Regions from separate parts of the Kitasatospora sp. NPDC090308 genome, predicted to be linked through region 2. Evidence: riboswitches for the same ligand, from Rfam matches in the RefSeq annotation. Region 2 holds a riboswitch; the other holds the start of a gene.
What was found. Region 2 has a riboswitch for cyclic di-AMP ahead of ACIQVD_RS24325 (M23 family metallopeptidase). Riboswitches for the same ligand answer to the same signal wherever they lie in the genome.

Region 1: linked by a shared signal. The riboswitch ahead of ACIQVD_RS05490 (transglycosylase family protein) and the one ahead of ACIQVD_RS24325 (M23 family metallopeptidase) in region 2 are both predicted to bind cyclic di-AMP.

What each region holds. Positions count from the first base shown of each region.
Region 1 covers NZ_JBIVXY010000002.1:327,100-334,578, reverse strand. Annotated here, with positions in the region: gene eno (phosphopyruvate hydratase) at 1-1,258, opposite strand, end outside; gene ACIQVD_RS05490 (transglycosylase family protein) at 1,573-2,265, opposite strand; cyclic di-AMP (ydaO/yuaA leader) riboswitch at 2,269-2,467, opposite strand; gene ACIQVD_RS05485 (cytochrome P450) at 2,700-3,944, opposite strand; gene ACIQVD_RS05480 (SDR family NAD(P)-dependent oxidoreductase) at 4,099-4,518, shown strand; gene ACIQVD_RS05475 (MazG family protein) at 4,546-5,541, opposite strand; gene ACIQVD_RS05470 (hypothetical protein) at 5,599-5,940, opposite strand; gene ACIQVD_RS05465 (SurA N-terminal domain-containing protein) at 6,122-6,745, opposite strand; gene mfd (transcription-repair coupling factor) at 6,954-7,479, opposite strand, start outside.
Region 2 covers NZ_JBIVXY010000011.1:203,751-211,229, reverse strand. Annotated here, with positions in the region: gene ACIQVD_RS24330 (hypothetical protein) at 1-732, shown strand, start outside; gene ACIQVD_RS24325 (M23 family metallopeptidase) at 804-1,622, opposite strand; cyclic di-AMP (ydaO/yuaA leader) riboswitch at 1,633-1,782, opposite strand; gene ACIQVD_RS24320 (YiaA/YiaB family inner membrane protein) at 2,024-2,314, shown strand; gene ACIQVD_RS24315 (alpha/beta fold hydrolase) at 2,487-3,365, shown strand; gene ACIQVD_RS24310 (TetR-like C-terminal domain-containing protein) at 3,365-3,949, shown strand; gene ACIQVD_RS24305 (hypothetical protein) at 3,980-4,171, shown strand; gene ACIQVD_RS24300 (hypothetical protein) at 4,347-4,571, shown strand; gene ACIQVD_RS24295 (SpoIIE family protein phosphatase) at 4,709-6,886, shown strand; gene ACIQVD_RS24290 (sensor histidine kinase) at 6,990-7,479, shown strand, end outside.

The DNA.
Region 1 (7,479 bases), on a different contig from region 2:
AGGAGCGGCCCGCGTACTCGGCGGCGTCGTCGAGGATCTCCTCGATGCGCAGCAGCTGGTTGTACTTGGCGACGCGCTCGGAGCGGGCCGGGGCGCCGGTCTTGATCTGGCCGCAGTTGGTGGCGACGGCGAGGTCGGCGATGGTGACGTCCTCGGTCTCGCCGGAGCGGTGCGACATCATGCAGCGGTAGCCGTTGCGCTGGGCCAGCTCGACGGCGTCCAGGGTCTCGGTGAGCGAGCCGATCTGGTTGACCTTGACCAGCAGGGCGTTGGCGGTGCCGGTCTCGATGCCCTTGCGCAGGCGCTCCGGGTTGGTGACGAACAGGTCGTCGCCGACCAGCTGGACCTTGTCGCCCAGCGCGTCGGTGATGGCCTTCCAGCCGTCCCAGTCCGACTCGTCCAGCGGGTCCTCGATGGAGACCAGCGGGTAGTCGGCGACCAGCTCGGCGTAGTACGAGATCAGGTCGGCGGAGGAGAGCGCCTTGCCCTCGAACTGGTAGGCGCCGTCCTTGTGGAACTCGGAGGCGGCGACGTCCAAGGCGAGCGCGACGTCCTTGCCCGGGGTGTAGCCGGCCTTCTTGATGGCCTCGGTGATGAGGTCGAGGGCCTCGCGGTTGGAGTCCAGGTTCGGGGCGAAGCCGCCCTCGTCGCCCAGGCCGGTGGAGAGCCCGCGCTCCTTCAGCACGCCCTTGAGGGTGTGGTAGACCTCGACGCCCCAGCGGACGGCCTCGGAGAAGGACTCCGCGCCGATCGGGGCGATCATGAACTCCTGGATGTCGACGTTGGAGTCCGCGTGCGAGCCGCCGTTGAGGATGTTCATCATCGGGACGGGCAGCACGTGGGCGTTCGGGCCGCCCAGGTAGCGGAACAGCGGCAGGTCGCTGGCCTCGGAGGCGGCGTGCGCCACGGCGAGCGAGACGCCGAGGATCGCGTTGGCGCCGAGCGAGGACTTGTCCGGGGTGGCGTCCAGGTCGAGCATGGCCTGGTCGATCAGGCGCTGCTCGGTGGCGTCGTAGCCGACCAGCTCGGGGCCGATCTGCTCGATCACGGCGAGGACGGCCTTCTCGACGCCCTTGCCGAAGTAGCGGTTCTTGTCGCCGTCGCGGAGCTCCAGCGCCTCGAAGGCACCGGTGGAGGCACCCGACGGGACGGCCGCGCGACCGGTGCTGCCGTCGTCGAGACCGACCTCGACCTCGACCGTGGGGTTGCCGCGGGAGTCGAGGATCTCACGGGCTACGACGACATCAATGGACGGCACGAGGCATCTCCTAGCGGAAGCGGATGTGTGGTCGTTACGACCAGAGCCTAGCCGCACAGCGCGCCGCGGCCACGCCCGGCCGGGCCCCGTCTCACGGTGTGGCCCGGCTACTCACCGGTAGTTCACCTGTTTGACGGCCGGTCCGCCGCTCCCGGTGGCGCGAACTGCTCGGCGCGCGCCGGGAGCGGACGGGGCGTCAGGGGACGCGGCCCTCGTCAGGGCGGCGGCGGGACCTCGTCAGGTCCGCGGGCCTCGCGTCCCGGATGCCGGACCGGATGCCGGGCCGGGTGCCGGGCCGGGTGCGGGCCCCGGCGTCAGAGGGCGAGTACCTGTCCGGGCAGGATCAGGTCGGGGTCGGCGCCGATCAGCTGCCGGTTCGCCTGGTAGATCCACTCCCAGCCGCCGGCCACGTGCTGCGCGGCGGCGATGGCGGAGAGCGTGTCGCCGCCCTGGACGGTGTAGCCGCCGGCGGCGCCCTGCGGGGCCGGCTGGGCGGCCTGGGGCGCGTCCTGGGGGTCGGCGGCGGTCTCGGCCGGCCGCTTCGACGGCGAGTCCTGCGGCCGCCGGGGCGCGGTGGGGCGCTCCTCGGAGCGCGAGGCGGTGTCGGCGGACACCTCGGCGGGTGCGCCGCCCTTGACCAGCCCGGCCCGCTTGGAGCAGACCGGCCAGGCGCCGGGGCCCTGGGAGGCGAGCACCCGCTCGGCCACCGCGATCTGCTGGGAGCGGCTGGCCTGGTCGGCGCGGGCCGCGTACTGGCCGCCGCCGTAGGCGCGCCAGGTGGAGGAGGTGAACTGCAGGCCGCCGAAGAACCCGTTCCCGGTGTTGATGCCCCAGTTCCCGCCGCTCTCGCACTGGGCCACGCGGTCCCAGGTGTCGACGGGTGCCGCGACCGCTCCGGTGGCGGCCAACAGGGGAAGTGCCAGGCCGACCGAGGCCACGCCGGCGGCGGCGATGACCTTCTCGGCCTTGGTACTACGGGGGTGACGAACAGTGTGGGTGAACAGCACGGGACATCCTCTCCGCACGCCTGCGAGGTGAGCTGTCGGGTTCGGACCGGGAGGCTGGCCCGGCCGCCGGACGGTCCGGGCGCGCTTGCGCCCGTTGCTCGGCGGCTTCACCCCAAGCCGTTGGGACTACGGCGTTCACACTGGTTCCCCCACTCCTGTCCGGTACCTGGTCGGTGGCCCGAGGACGCGGCGGACAGGACTCGGCGTGCCGCGATCGGGGCCCGCAGCTGCGGGCATGTCGGAGAGTAAGCAAAGCTGACGAGCAATCACAAGCTCATATCACCATGATCACGCCGAAATCACGGAAATTCCCACTTCGTCAACGAACGATCCAGGTATGTCCGTATTCGTCCCGGACGGGAGTGCGACGCGCGCCCCCGCCCCGGCGCGTCGTCGGCCCAGCGCGGCGGCGTGTCGCGGGTGCTGAAACGGCGTCAGCGGGGCGTGAAGGAGACCGGGAGGTCGCGCAGACCGCGCATGATCAGCCCGCCCCGCCAGCGCAGCTCGGCCGGATCGGCGGCCAGCCGGACGTCCGGGAGCCTGGTCAGCAGGCTGCCGATCGCGCGCTGCCCCTCAAGCCGGGCCAGCGGGGCGCCGATGCAGTAGTGGATGCCGTGACCGAAACCCAGGTGCGGATTGTCCTGCCGGGCCAGGTCGAGGGTGTTCTCGGCGGCGAACCGGGCCGGGTCGCGGTCCGCCGCGGCCAGCACCACCAGCACCGGGTCGCCGACCGGGACGTCCACCCCGCCGATGGTCAGCGGCGCGGTGGCGAAGCGCCAGGTCGCCAGCTCCACCGGGCCGTCGTAGCGCAGGAGTTCCTCGATCCCGGTCGCCAGCAGGCCGGACTCGCCGCGGGCCAGCGAGTCCTGCAGCAGGGTGCGCTGTCCCGGGTCGCGCAGCAGCGCGTGCATCCCGTTGCCGATGAGGTTGATGGTGGTCTCGAAGCCGGCGAACAGCAGGATGAAGGCCATCGCCGCGGCCTCGTTCTCGGTCAGGTGCTCGCCGTGGTCACCGGCCCGGATCAGGCCGGAGATCAGGTCGTCGCCGAGGTCGGCCCGCTTGCGGTGGATCAGGTCGGCCAGGTAGCCGCGGATCTGCTTGACCGCGCGGCCCACCCCTCCCCTCTTGCCGCCGGTGTGCCGGATCATCATGCCGGCCCAGTCGCGCAGGTCGTCCTGGTCCTCCTCGGGGACGCCGAGCAGGTCGCAGATCGCGTAGATGGGGAGCGGGAAGGCGAACTCGTGGATCAGGTCGGCCTCGCCGCGGGCCGCGAAGGAGTCGATCAGCCGGTCGGTGAGCTGCTGCACCCGCGGCTCGAACTCGGCCACCCGGCGCGGGGTGAACGCCTTGGAGACCAGCCGGCGCAGCCGGGTGTGGTCGGGCGGGTCGATGTTCAGCAGGTGGGTCATCAGGTCGGCCTGCCGTTCGCCGGGGATGCCGACCCGGCCGCTGCGGTGGGCCTGTTCGCTGTGGTGCGCCGGGTTCTTGGAGAGCCGGGCGTCCGCCAGCGCCTGCCGGGCGTCCGCGTAGCGGGTGACCAGCCAGGCGTCGACCCCGCTCGGGAGGGTGGTGCGGTGCACCGGCGCGTGCTCCCGCAGCCAGGCGTACGCCGGGTAGGGGTCGGCCGCGAACTCCCAGGTGAAGAGTTGCGGGTGGGCGGCGTGGGGCTGATCTGGCATGTCTTGACCGTATCTGGAAGCGCCACCGCGTGAGTCTGGTCACCTGGTGGGTATTCCCTGTTGCGGAGCGTCGGGGCGAGCCTACGATCCTCCGATAACCACAGTGGGCGGCGTGCGGGCCGGCCACGGGTTCGCTCTGAAAGGGGAGCTGACCATGCGAGTAGCCGGTGCAGTGGTGGTCATCGCGGTGCTCGACGGAGGCTCGGGGGCCGACCTGGCCCGCAGGTTCTCCGCCGCCGGCGCCGCCGGTCTGCTCATCGCCGATCTGCGCCCCGGCGTCGCCGAGGACCTGGCCGCCGAACTCGACCGCCCCGGCTGCCCGGTGGTCGGCGTCTCCGGCGACGTCCACCACCCGGCGGACATCGCCGCGCTGGTCGACACCGCCGTCAAGCACCTCGGCCCGATCGACCTGTTCGCGGTGGCCGGGCCGGACGGCGAGCGGATCGTCCAGCTCGCCGAACTGCCCCTCCACCTCGACCCGCTGGCCGAACTGCTCGCCCTGGTCGGCGAGGCCATCGGCGAGGTGATCCCGGCCCAGCGCCGGCCCGTCGCGGACGTCCCGCTGGCCGGCTAGCGCGCTCTCCTCGTTACTCCTCGGGCCTTACTTCTCGGGCAGGCCCTCGGCGGAGCGGACCGCCGCGCGGTAGCGGCGGGCCGCCGCCCGCAGCGCCGCGTCCACGTCCACCCCCCGGTCGTAGCCGCGCTGCGCGACCGCCAGCAGCAGCTCGCCCGCCGACTCCGCGGTCAGCTCGGCGGGCAGCTCGTACGGCGCGTCCGGCACCGCGGTGAAGTGCGCCCGCCGCACCCGGGACACCAGCTTCGCCGCGTACGCCAGCGCGGGCAGGCCCGCCGGGACGCCGTCCAGCACCGACTCGCGCTGCTTCTCGGCCGCCTTCAGCTGCTCCCAGTTGGCCTCGGTCTCGGCGGAGCCGGACACGCTCACGTCGCCGAACACGTGTGGGTGGCGGTACATCAGCTTCTCGACGATGTCGCCCGCGACGTCGTCGATCGAGAACGGGTCCTCGGCGTCCTCCTCGGCGATCCGGGCGTGGAAGAACACCTGGAGCAGCACGTCGCCGAGTTCCTCGCGCAGGGTCTCCCGGTCGCCCTCCTCGATCGCCTCGACCAGCTCGAACGCCTCCTCCACCAGGTACTTCACCAGGCTCCGGTGGGTCTGCTCGGCGTCCCACGGGCAGCCGCCGGGCGAGCGCAGCCGGTCCATCACGGAGGCCAGGTCCAGCAGCCGGGCGCCCGGCAGGTCGTACGAGCCGGGCAGCAGTTCGATCTCCGGGTGCTCGCCGGCCTCCTCCACCGCGATCCGGGCCAGCGCGTCCGTCAGCCCCGGGTCGCCGTCCGGGCTCTCCAGCCAGAGCGCCGGGGCCTCGGCCAGCAGCCGCCGGGCCAGCGCCGGGGCCGAGGGCCGCTCGATCACCTCCGGCTCGACGCCCGCCGCCCGCAGCGCGGCCAGCTGCGGGTGGTCCGCGACCCCGGCCAGCACCTTCGGCGCGGACCGGAGCGCCTCCCAGGCGGGCCAGGACAGCAGGCCGGGGGCGACGCGGTGGGTGGTGGTCAGCAGGATCAGCTTCGGAGTCTCCACGGGGTCGAACCTACCGGGAGGCACCGGCCGCGCGGGACGCGCCCGCCCGGGGCGGGGTCAGTGCCGGCGGCGGGCCTTGGAGAGCAGCACCAGCAGGCCGGCCAGGACGCAGCCGAGGGCGGCCAGGCCGATCAGCGGGAGGGCGCCGGCGCCGCCGGTCCCGGGGAGGCGGCTGCCCTCCGGCGCGCCCGGGGCCGGGGCCGGGTCGGCGGCCGCCACCGGCCGGGCGGCGGTCGCCGGGCCCGGGTGCGCCGGCCGGACCACCGCCGGGCGCGGCCCGTGCGGCACGGCGGACGCGGCGGGGGACGCGGCGAGCGGCAGGAGCAGTCCGGCGGCGGCGGGCAGGACCGCGCACAGCGCGCGCAGCCTCCTCGGCAGGGGGGAACGGCGCTGGAGCACGGACGGACCTCGCAACCGGTGCGACGGAGGGGCAGGGCTGCCCCACAGCCTCACCGGCCCGGCCTGGCCCGCCCGGGGGACACGGCGGTGGCGCGGGGCCCGCTCACCCGTCCGGCGCAGGACGGGCCGGAGCGGGACGGGCCGGAGCGGGACGGGCCGGTGTGCCGGACCGGCGCTGCGGTCAGAGCGTCCGGACGGTCTTCGGCAGCCAGTCCTCGGTGCTGTCGGTGAGGCCGATCCGGGCGGTGTCCCAGCTGCCGTAGCGCGGGTTGACCTCGATGTGCAGGGCGGTGCCGGCGTCGACCAGCGCCTTGCGGATCGCGGCGTCGCCCTCGGCGCCGTTCGGGTCCTGGCCGTCGGCCAGCTTCATCAGGCCGATCTGCTGGCGGTAGAAGCCGTCGATGTCGCCGGCCGGGACGCCCTGCTTGGCGCGCAGCAGTTCGGCGAGCTTGTCCTCGCTGCCGACGGTCCGGGCGTCCGCGGTCCGGGCCCGGTCCACCTCGCTCTGGCTGACGTCGAGCCGGCGGTCCGCCAGGGCCCGGGCGACCACCTTGCCGAGCACCAGGTCGGAGACGGCGTGCCGGGCCAGGCCGGGCTGCTCCTCGGTGGCGGTCCCGTCCTGCGCGGCGCCGTCCCGGACGGCGGCGACCCGGGCCTCGACCTGGGCGATGCTGATCCGGTCGCCGCCGACCACGGCGGCGGCCCCCTGGTGCGCCGGTGCCCCGCCGCAGGCGGTGAGCGCGGCGGCGGCGACCGCGACGCCGAGGGCGGCCCGCAGTCGGCGGGGGGAGCTGGTGCGGATCACTGGGGCCTCCTGGGCGGTGGAGCGCGGTCCGGTGGTGCTCTGCGTACGTGGCTGGGACGAACACTATTGAGCCCCGCCCCCGGGTGCCAGACCCCCGCGCCCGCCGGGCGCGGCGTTCGCTCGCTCGCTCCCGGTGCGGGACGGGGGCGCCGGGGGACGCCGTCCGGCCGTCCTCCGGCGCCCCCGCGGGCGCTGCGCGGTCGCCGCGTCAGCGCTTGAGGTCCTCGAACATGGTGCTCAGGAACTCGGCGCACCAGGAGAGCAGTTCCCGCCCGACCAGCGGCTTGCCGCCGATCCGGCCGCCGCTGCCGGGGCGCGGCACCAGCAGTTGCCGGGCGGCGGACTTGATCTGGGTGCGCGGGTAGAGCCGGTTGAGCCGCAGTTGCTGGGACTCCCGCAGGTCGACCGGGCCGAAGCGGACGAAGGTGCCCTGGAGGGTGATGTCGCCGATGCCGCAGCGCCGGGCGAACAGCCGCAGTCCGGCCACCAGCAGCAGGTTCTCCACCGGTTCGGGCAGCTTGCCGTAGCGGTCGGTCAGCTCCTCGCGGACCTGCGCGATGTCGTCCTCCGAGTTGACCGTCGCGATCGAGCGGTACGCCTGGAGGCGCAGCCGCTCCCCCGGCGCGTAGTCGTGCGGGACGTGCGCGTCCACCGGGAGTTCGATCTTCACCTCCAGCGGCTCCTCCTCCGGCTCGCCGCCGCCCGCCTCCAGTGCGTCGCGGAACTCGGCCACC
Region 2 (7,479 bases):
CCGGTGCCCGAGCCGGCGGTGCGGACCGTGCTGACCCTGCTGGAGCTGGGCGGGGCCCGGCTGCACGAGGGCCTTCCCGAACTCACCTCCCCGGTGCTGGAGCACCTGCTCTACGAGCAGCTCCACCTGTACGTGCAGCCGGACGGCGACCCGGCGGCGTACCCGGCGGCGGTGCGGCTGCTGATCGAGTGGCAGCGGGCGGCCCGGCGGCTGAACGCCAAGCGCGCGGAGAAGCTCCGCGCGGAGGCCGACTGGCAGGGCGAGGTGCTGCTCTCCCTGCTGCGCCGCTCCGACCTGGTGACCTGGCCCCGGCTGTACGCCCTGCTGCTGCGCGCGGACGGGGTGCCGACCGCGGACCTCGGTGCGGTCCGGGCCTGGCTGGCGGCGTTCCGCGAACTCCCGGAGGAGGAGCGCTTCGCCGCCTTCGACCGGGTGCCCGGCCTGGACGGGGACGGCCACTGGGACCAGCCGGGACGGCCGCTGCTGATCGGCGTCTCCACCGACGGGGCCCGGCGGCTGCTGGAGCAGGGCCTGATGCGGCGCAGCTACCGCAACCTCGCCGAGCTGAACGCCCGCGGACTGCCGATGCCCGCCGAACTCACCGGCGCGTTCGAGGAGTTCGAGGAGGCAGTGGCGCAGGCCGCGATCGACCTGTGCGGCGAGTGGACCGTCCCGGGGCTGCCGCGGCTGCTGCTGGAGGAGTTCCCGGAGCTGGCCCCCGAGGAGTACTGAGCGGGCCGGGGAGTACCGAGCGGGCCGGGGCGGCCGGGCGCGAGAGGGCCGCGCACCGCCCCGGGCGGGGCCTAGGGCCGGAGGCCGAGGTGGTGCAGCCAGGGGAGGGGGTCGACGGGGGCGGCGCCGCCCGGGCGGACTTCGAGGTGCAGGTGGGGGGTGGTGGCGTTGCCGGTGGCGCCGACGGCCCCGAGGACGGTGCCGGGGGCGACCCGGCCGGCGGGGGCGGCGATCCGGGAGAGGTGGCAGTACCAGAGCTCGGTGCCGTCGGGGAGGGTCTGGATGACCCGGTAGCCGTAGGTGCCGGACCAGCCCGCCGAGGTGACGGTGCCGGCGGTGACGGCGGTGACGGGGGTGCCGGTGCGGGCGGCGAAGTCCAGGCCGGTGTGCAGGTGGGCCCAGTGCGCACCGGGCTGGGCGGACGGGTCGGCCAGCCGGTAGCCGGCGACCGGCAGGACGGCCTCGGCCCCGGCCGCGGTGGCCTCGGTGGCCACGGGGTCGGCCGCGGTCTCGGGCGCGGTCTCGGCCCGGCGGTCGGCGTGCTTGGCCTCCGCCTCCTGCGCGGCGGCGACCCGGGCGGACTCCTCGGTGGCGGTGCGCTGCCCGTCGGCCTGCTGGAGGATGCGGGCGGCCAGGGCGAGGCCCGGGTCCGCGGCGAGCAGTCCCTCGGAGGCTTCGTCGGCGGCGGCGACGGGGGCCGGGGCCGGTGCGGCGGCCTGGGCGGGGGCGGCGGCGAGGCCGGTGGCGCCGAGGGCGGCGGTCATCGCGGTGACGCCCAGCAGCGGTGCGCCGACGCGGGCCTGGCGGGGCAGCCGGGGCCGGACGGGTTCGGTCTCGACCGGGTGGTCGAGCAGCTGGGTGCCGGTGCTCTCGGTGTAGGTCGACGCCACGGGGGCGCGCTCCTTCCTTCCCTGCCGCCGACCGGGTTAGCTGACGGGTTCGGAGGTGGAAGGTCTCCTACGGTCGGGCCCAGGGCCGTCCCGATTCACCCCGGTGGAACGTGGTTCCCCGGCTCCCGGGCCCGACCGCGGGGGTGGGCCCGATGGATTAGGCGTGGCGCACGGTGCCGCATGGTTACGGCGTTGCCGACCGCGCTGCGTTATCAAACGTTAATCCTATGGACCCCATGATTCCAAGCGCCTACCGAGGTGCAGTGAAACTTTCCTGACGCCCTATGGGCGATTTGTGACGGTTCGCCAAGGGGCCCGGTTCCGGACATGACGGACCGTGACGGCGCGGTTGAGTATCCGTACTCACGACCCCCCGCCGCCCCCGGCGGGACCCTGGCCCCATGACCGCATCCGTGCCGCACCGCACCACCTCCGCCTACTACCTGCAGGCCGTCGCCTCTTTCGCGTTCGCCACGGCCGCCCTCGTCCTCGGGATCGCCTACCTCCCGGTCAGCGCCTGGATGCGCGCCTTCCTCGGCGTCGGCCTGCTCTACGAGATCACCTCCGCGTTCACGCTGGCCAAGGTGATCCGCGACCGCCAGGACGAGGGCGCGCTCACCAGCCGGGTCGACCAGGCCCGGCTGGAGAAGCTGCTCGCCGAGCACGACCCGTTCAAGGTCGACGGGATCTGACCGGACGGGGCCTGGCGGGATCCGAGCGCCCGGCGGGCGGGCGGCGCGGGCGGCAGGGGCGGGCCGGTGGCCGGGAGTTGACGGCTAAGGCTATTAGCCTTAGCTTTATGGCTATCGGCAGGAGCCGGGCCCTGAGCGCCCGGAGCGCCGGACGCCCGCCAGGAGGCCCGCGATGAACAGCACCCTCGGCACCACCACCCGGTACCTCGACGTCACCGGCGGCCGGATCGCCTACGACGACGCCCCCGGCCCCGGCGTCCCGGTCGTCCTGCTGCCCGGCATGCTCGACAAGCGGGCCGTCTACCGCCACCTCGCCCCGCTGCTGGGCGCCGCCGGGCACCGGGTGGTCAGCATGGACCTGCGCGGCATGGGCGAGTCCTCGACCGGCTTCACCGACCACAGCCCGGCCGCGATCGCCGAGGACCTGGCGGCCCTGCTGGACCACCTGGACCTGCGCGGCGCCGTCCTGGTCGGCAGCTCGTACACCGGCGCCAGCGTGGTCCGGGCCGCCTCGCTCGCCCCCGGGCGCACCGGCGGCGTGGTGCTGATCGACGCGTTCGTCGAGAACCTGCCGCTGAACGGCTTCCAGAAGGCGCTGTTCGGCCTGGCCGCACCGCTGGTCACCGCGTTCCCCGGGCTGTGGAGCGCGATGCAGAAGTTCTACTACCCGGGCGAGCGGCCCGCCGACTTCGACGCCTACCGGGCCGGGCTGGCCGCGATGCTCCGCGAGCCCGCCCGCAAGGCCGCGCTGCGCGGCTACCTGAGGGGCGACTCCGCGCCGGTCGGCTGGTGCGCGGCGGTCGACGTGCCCGCGCTGGTGCTGATGGGCGACAAGGACCCGGACTTCCCGCGGCCCGGGCTGGTCGCCGACCGGCAGGCCGCCGCGCTGCGCGGCCGCACGGTGATGATCGGCGGCGCCGGCCACTACCCGATGGCCAGTCACCCGCAGGCCGTCGCCGACGCCCTGCTGCCCTTCCTGGCCGGACTGGGCGGGCAGGTCGGGCAGGCCGGGCAGGCAGGCCCGTCCGACGAGAACGGGACCGCCCGCTGATGCCCCGCGCCGGACTCTCCACCGCCGCCGTGGTGGACCACGCCCTCGAACTGATCGACGAGCGCGGCGCCGAGGCGCTCACCCTGGCCGCCGTCGCCGCCCGGGCCGGCGTCGCCACCCCCTCGCTGTACAAGCACGTCGCCGGGGGCCTGCCCGAACTGCGCCGGCTGGTGGCCGTCCGCACCACCGAGGAGCTGGCCGACCACCTGGCCGCCGCCGTGCTCGGCCACTCCCGGGACGCGGCGGTCCGCGCCCTGCTCGCCGCCTACGCCGGGTACGCGCTGCGCCACCCCCGCCGGTACGCGGCGCTGCCGCAGGCGCCGGACCCGGAGCCGGGCCCGGCGCTGGCCGCGGCGGCCGAACGGCTGGTGGGCGTGCTGTTCGCGGTGCTGCGCGGCTACGGGCTGGCGGGCTCGGAGGCGGTGCACGCGGTGCGGACGCTGCGGGCCGCGGCCCACGGGTACGCCTCGCTGACCACGGCGGGGGCGTTCCGGCTCGCCGAGGGCACGGACGTCACGCTGGAGCGGCTGACCGGCGTGCTGGTCGAGGGCCTGGCCAACTGGCCCGGCGCGGAAGGCGCGTGACCTCCGGGGCGCTGCCGCGTTCTACCCGGTATGAAGAAGCGCAGCCTGCTCGCCTTTGCCTCGCTCGCCGTCGGCGTGGTCGCCTCCCTCACCGCCCCCAGCGCGCACGCGGCGCCGGAGCACGGGGCCGGGCTCGGCCCGCTCAAGGACGCCGTCTCCGCCCCGGACCTGCCGCTGGACGGGGACACCGTGCGACCGGCCGCCGAGCAGCCCGGGGCGTGACCCGGGCGGCCACCGGTCCGCGGGGAACGCGCCGGTGGCGCGACGTCCACACCTTTTCGCAACCTGACGCCCACCATTCCGACACCACTGGTGCGTAACACTGTCCTTCGGTCGGGAAGTCATACCGCGTGGAGACCTTCCACGGGTGTGACCGACAAGCACGGAGGACCAGGACATGCCGCAGGCGACCCAGCGCACCGAGCCCGGCACCGGGCTGATCCCCGTTCCCCGGACGGCGCCGGACGGCGCGCCCGGCGCCGCGCGCCCGGCGGCCGCCCCGCCGCGGGAGGGCTGGGGCGCCGCGCTGCTGCGCGGGATCGCGGTGGCGCGTTCGCTGCGCTCGCTGCGGCCGGTCGCCGCGCGCCCGCAGCGCGGGTACGGCGAGGTCGACGGCCAGTAGCCGCGGGCGGTGCCGGGAGCGGCCGGGTGTCGGAAATGCCGGTGCTGTCCCACGTGTCGTGAAAGCGCCCGGTTGCCCGGTGCGTCCATAAGATGGGCAGCACTGGCACGTCGACCGGAAGGGCCGGGCGCCTCCCCATGGACCAGGACCAGAGCTCCCCGCGCCGCGCCAGCCGGTCCGAGCTGCGGTGCGTACGGGCACTGCTGCGGGCGTCGAGCGCGGCCGAGCTGCTGGCGGCGCTGCTGGCCGAGGGCCCGGCCTGGATCACCGGCGAGGGCTCGGCGCTGTACCTGCTGGACGGCGATGGGGCGCTGCGGCTGACCGCCTCGCACGAGCTGCCCGCGTGGGCGCACCGCAAGTACGCCGTGGTGGACCCGGCGGGCGGGCTGCCGGTGGCGCTGGCGCTGCGGCGGCGGGAGCCGGTGCTGCTGAGCCCGCAGCGGACCAGCGCGGACTACCCGAACGCGGCGGCGGGCCTGGGCACCGGCCTGGTCGCGCTGGCGGTGCTGCCGCTGGTGGTGGACGGGGACCCGGTGGGTTCGCTGGCGCTGGCGCTGGCCCACCGCGGGGCCGTCCCGCGCCGGGACGTGGAGCTGCTGGAGACCTTCGCCGACGTGGTCGCGCACCGGCTCGCGCACCTGTTGGACCACGTGCGGGCGGCCGATCCGGCGGTGGCCGGGCCCCGGCCGGAGATCCCCTCCGCCGACGGGCAGTTGGTGTCGCTGGCGGTGCGCTCGGCGGGGGCCGGAGCGTTCGAGCGGGACCTGGTGACCGGCGAGACGGTGTGGGACGCCCAGGCGTACCGGGTGGTGGGCCTGCCTCCGCCGGGGGCGACCGGGCGGGCGCCGGACCTGGCGGAGGTGGTGCACCCGGAGGACCTGCCGGACGTGCAGACCGCCCTGGCGGAGGCGCTGGCGGTCGGCGGCCCGTACCGGGTCTCGTACCGGGTGGTGCGGCCGGACGGCACCACCTGGCAGGTGGACGAGGTCGGCGAGGTGATGCTGGACGTGCACCGCCGGCCGGTGCGGACGGCGGGGCTGCTGACCGGGCGGGCGTGGCGGCCGGGCCCGGCGGGCGGTCCCGCGGCGGCCGCGGCGGCGGGGGCCCGGTCGACCCTGCTGCTGGCGCTGACCCGGGCGCTGTCCCGGGCGGTGACGGTGCGGGAGGTGACCACGGCGCTGACCGACGTGGCCCGGCCGGCGCTGGGCGCGGCCGGGGTGGTGTTGGACCTGGTGGACGAGGGCCGGCTGACGCCGGTGTCCCCGGCGGTGTTCGGCGGCCCGCACCGGGCCGAGCTGAACCGGCTGCACGACCTGGCGGGCGGGGTGATGGAGCACGTGCTGGCCCGGGCCGCGCCGCTGTTCAGCGAGCCGGACCGGGAGCCCCGGGGTCCGGAGGAGCCGGCCGCCTGGACGGTGCTGCCGCTGGTGGCCTCGGGGCGGCAGGTCGGCTCCTGCCTGATCACCTTCGCCACCGAGCGGGCGTTCAGCCGCGAGGACCGCACCATGTACTCGGCGTTCGCGGGCATCCTGGCGCAGTCGCTGGAGCGGGCCCGGCTGTACGACGTGCACCACGAGCGGGCCAGCGAGCTGCAGCGGGCGATGCTGCCGCGCTCGCTGCCGGCGCTGCCGGGGATCGCCTCGGCGGCGCGCTACCTGCCGTCCACCGAGGGGATGCAGATCGGCGGCGACTGGTACGACCTGCTGCGGCTGCCGGGCGGCCTGGTCGGGCTGGTGATCGGCGACGTGCAGGGCCACAACGCGGAGGCCACCGCGGTGATGGGGCAGCTGCGGTCGGTGCTGTGGGCGTACGCGACGGAGGGGAACGACCCGGCGGCGGCGCTGGAGCGGACCGGCCGGCTGCTGGCCGAGATGGAGACCGAGCTGTTCGCCACCTGCCTGTACGTGGTGCTGGACCCGGCGAGCGGCCTGCTGCGGGCGGCCCGGGCCGGGCACCCGCCGCCGGTGCGGATCGGGGCGGCCGGGGCGGCCGAGCTGGAGCTGCCGGGCGGCCCGCCGCTGGGGGTGCTGCCGGAGGTGCGCTACCCGCTGGTGGAGGCCCGGTTGGAGCCGGGCGAGACGCTGCTGGCCTACACGGACGGGCTGGTGGAGGTCCGGGACGAGGACTACGACGAGTCGGTGCAGCGGATGCTGGGCGGGCTGGAGCTGTGGACGGCGGAGGCCGGCGGGGCCCGGCGGCTGGGGCGGCCGGGGGCGCTGGAGCGGCTGGCCGACCTGCTGACGCTGAACGTGACCGAGCGCGCGGTGCGGCAGGACGACGTGGCGCTGCTGCTGCTGCACCGGACGGCTAGCTGAGATCCGCCCGAACCCGCCCGGCTTGTCCGAAATTGACGGAATCTGAACGGCGGAAGTTGGAACCGTTCATACGCAAGTAGTAACACCACCATAAACTCCGCGTGTGACGACCACTCAATGGTGCCTGGCAGCAGCTTCCTTGCTCGCCCTCCTCGCCCTCGCGGCGGCTGCCCGCTCCCGCGCCGTCACCCGGGCCCTGCGCTCCCGGCTGTCCCGTACCGAGAACGAACTCGCGGCCGTCCAGCAGCAGTTGGCCGCCGAGCTGGCCGACCGCCGGGCCGGGGCCGAGGCCGCCCTGCAGGAGCAGGAGATGAACGCGGCGACCCGCCGGGCCTTCCTCAACGTGGCCCGCCGGATCCTGGTGATGGCGCACGACCAGCAGGCCGGGCTGGACGAGATGGAGCGCACCCACGACGACCCGGTGCTGCTCGACGGCCTGCTGCGGGCCGACCACGCCGCCGCCCAGCAGGCCCGCCTCGCCCAGACCCTGGCCGTGCTCTGCGGCTCGCGGGCCGGCCGGACCTGGCCCGAGCCCGTCCCGCTGGAGGACGTGGTGCGCGGCGCCCAGGGCCGGATCCTGCCGTTCCAGCGGG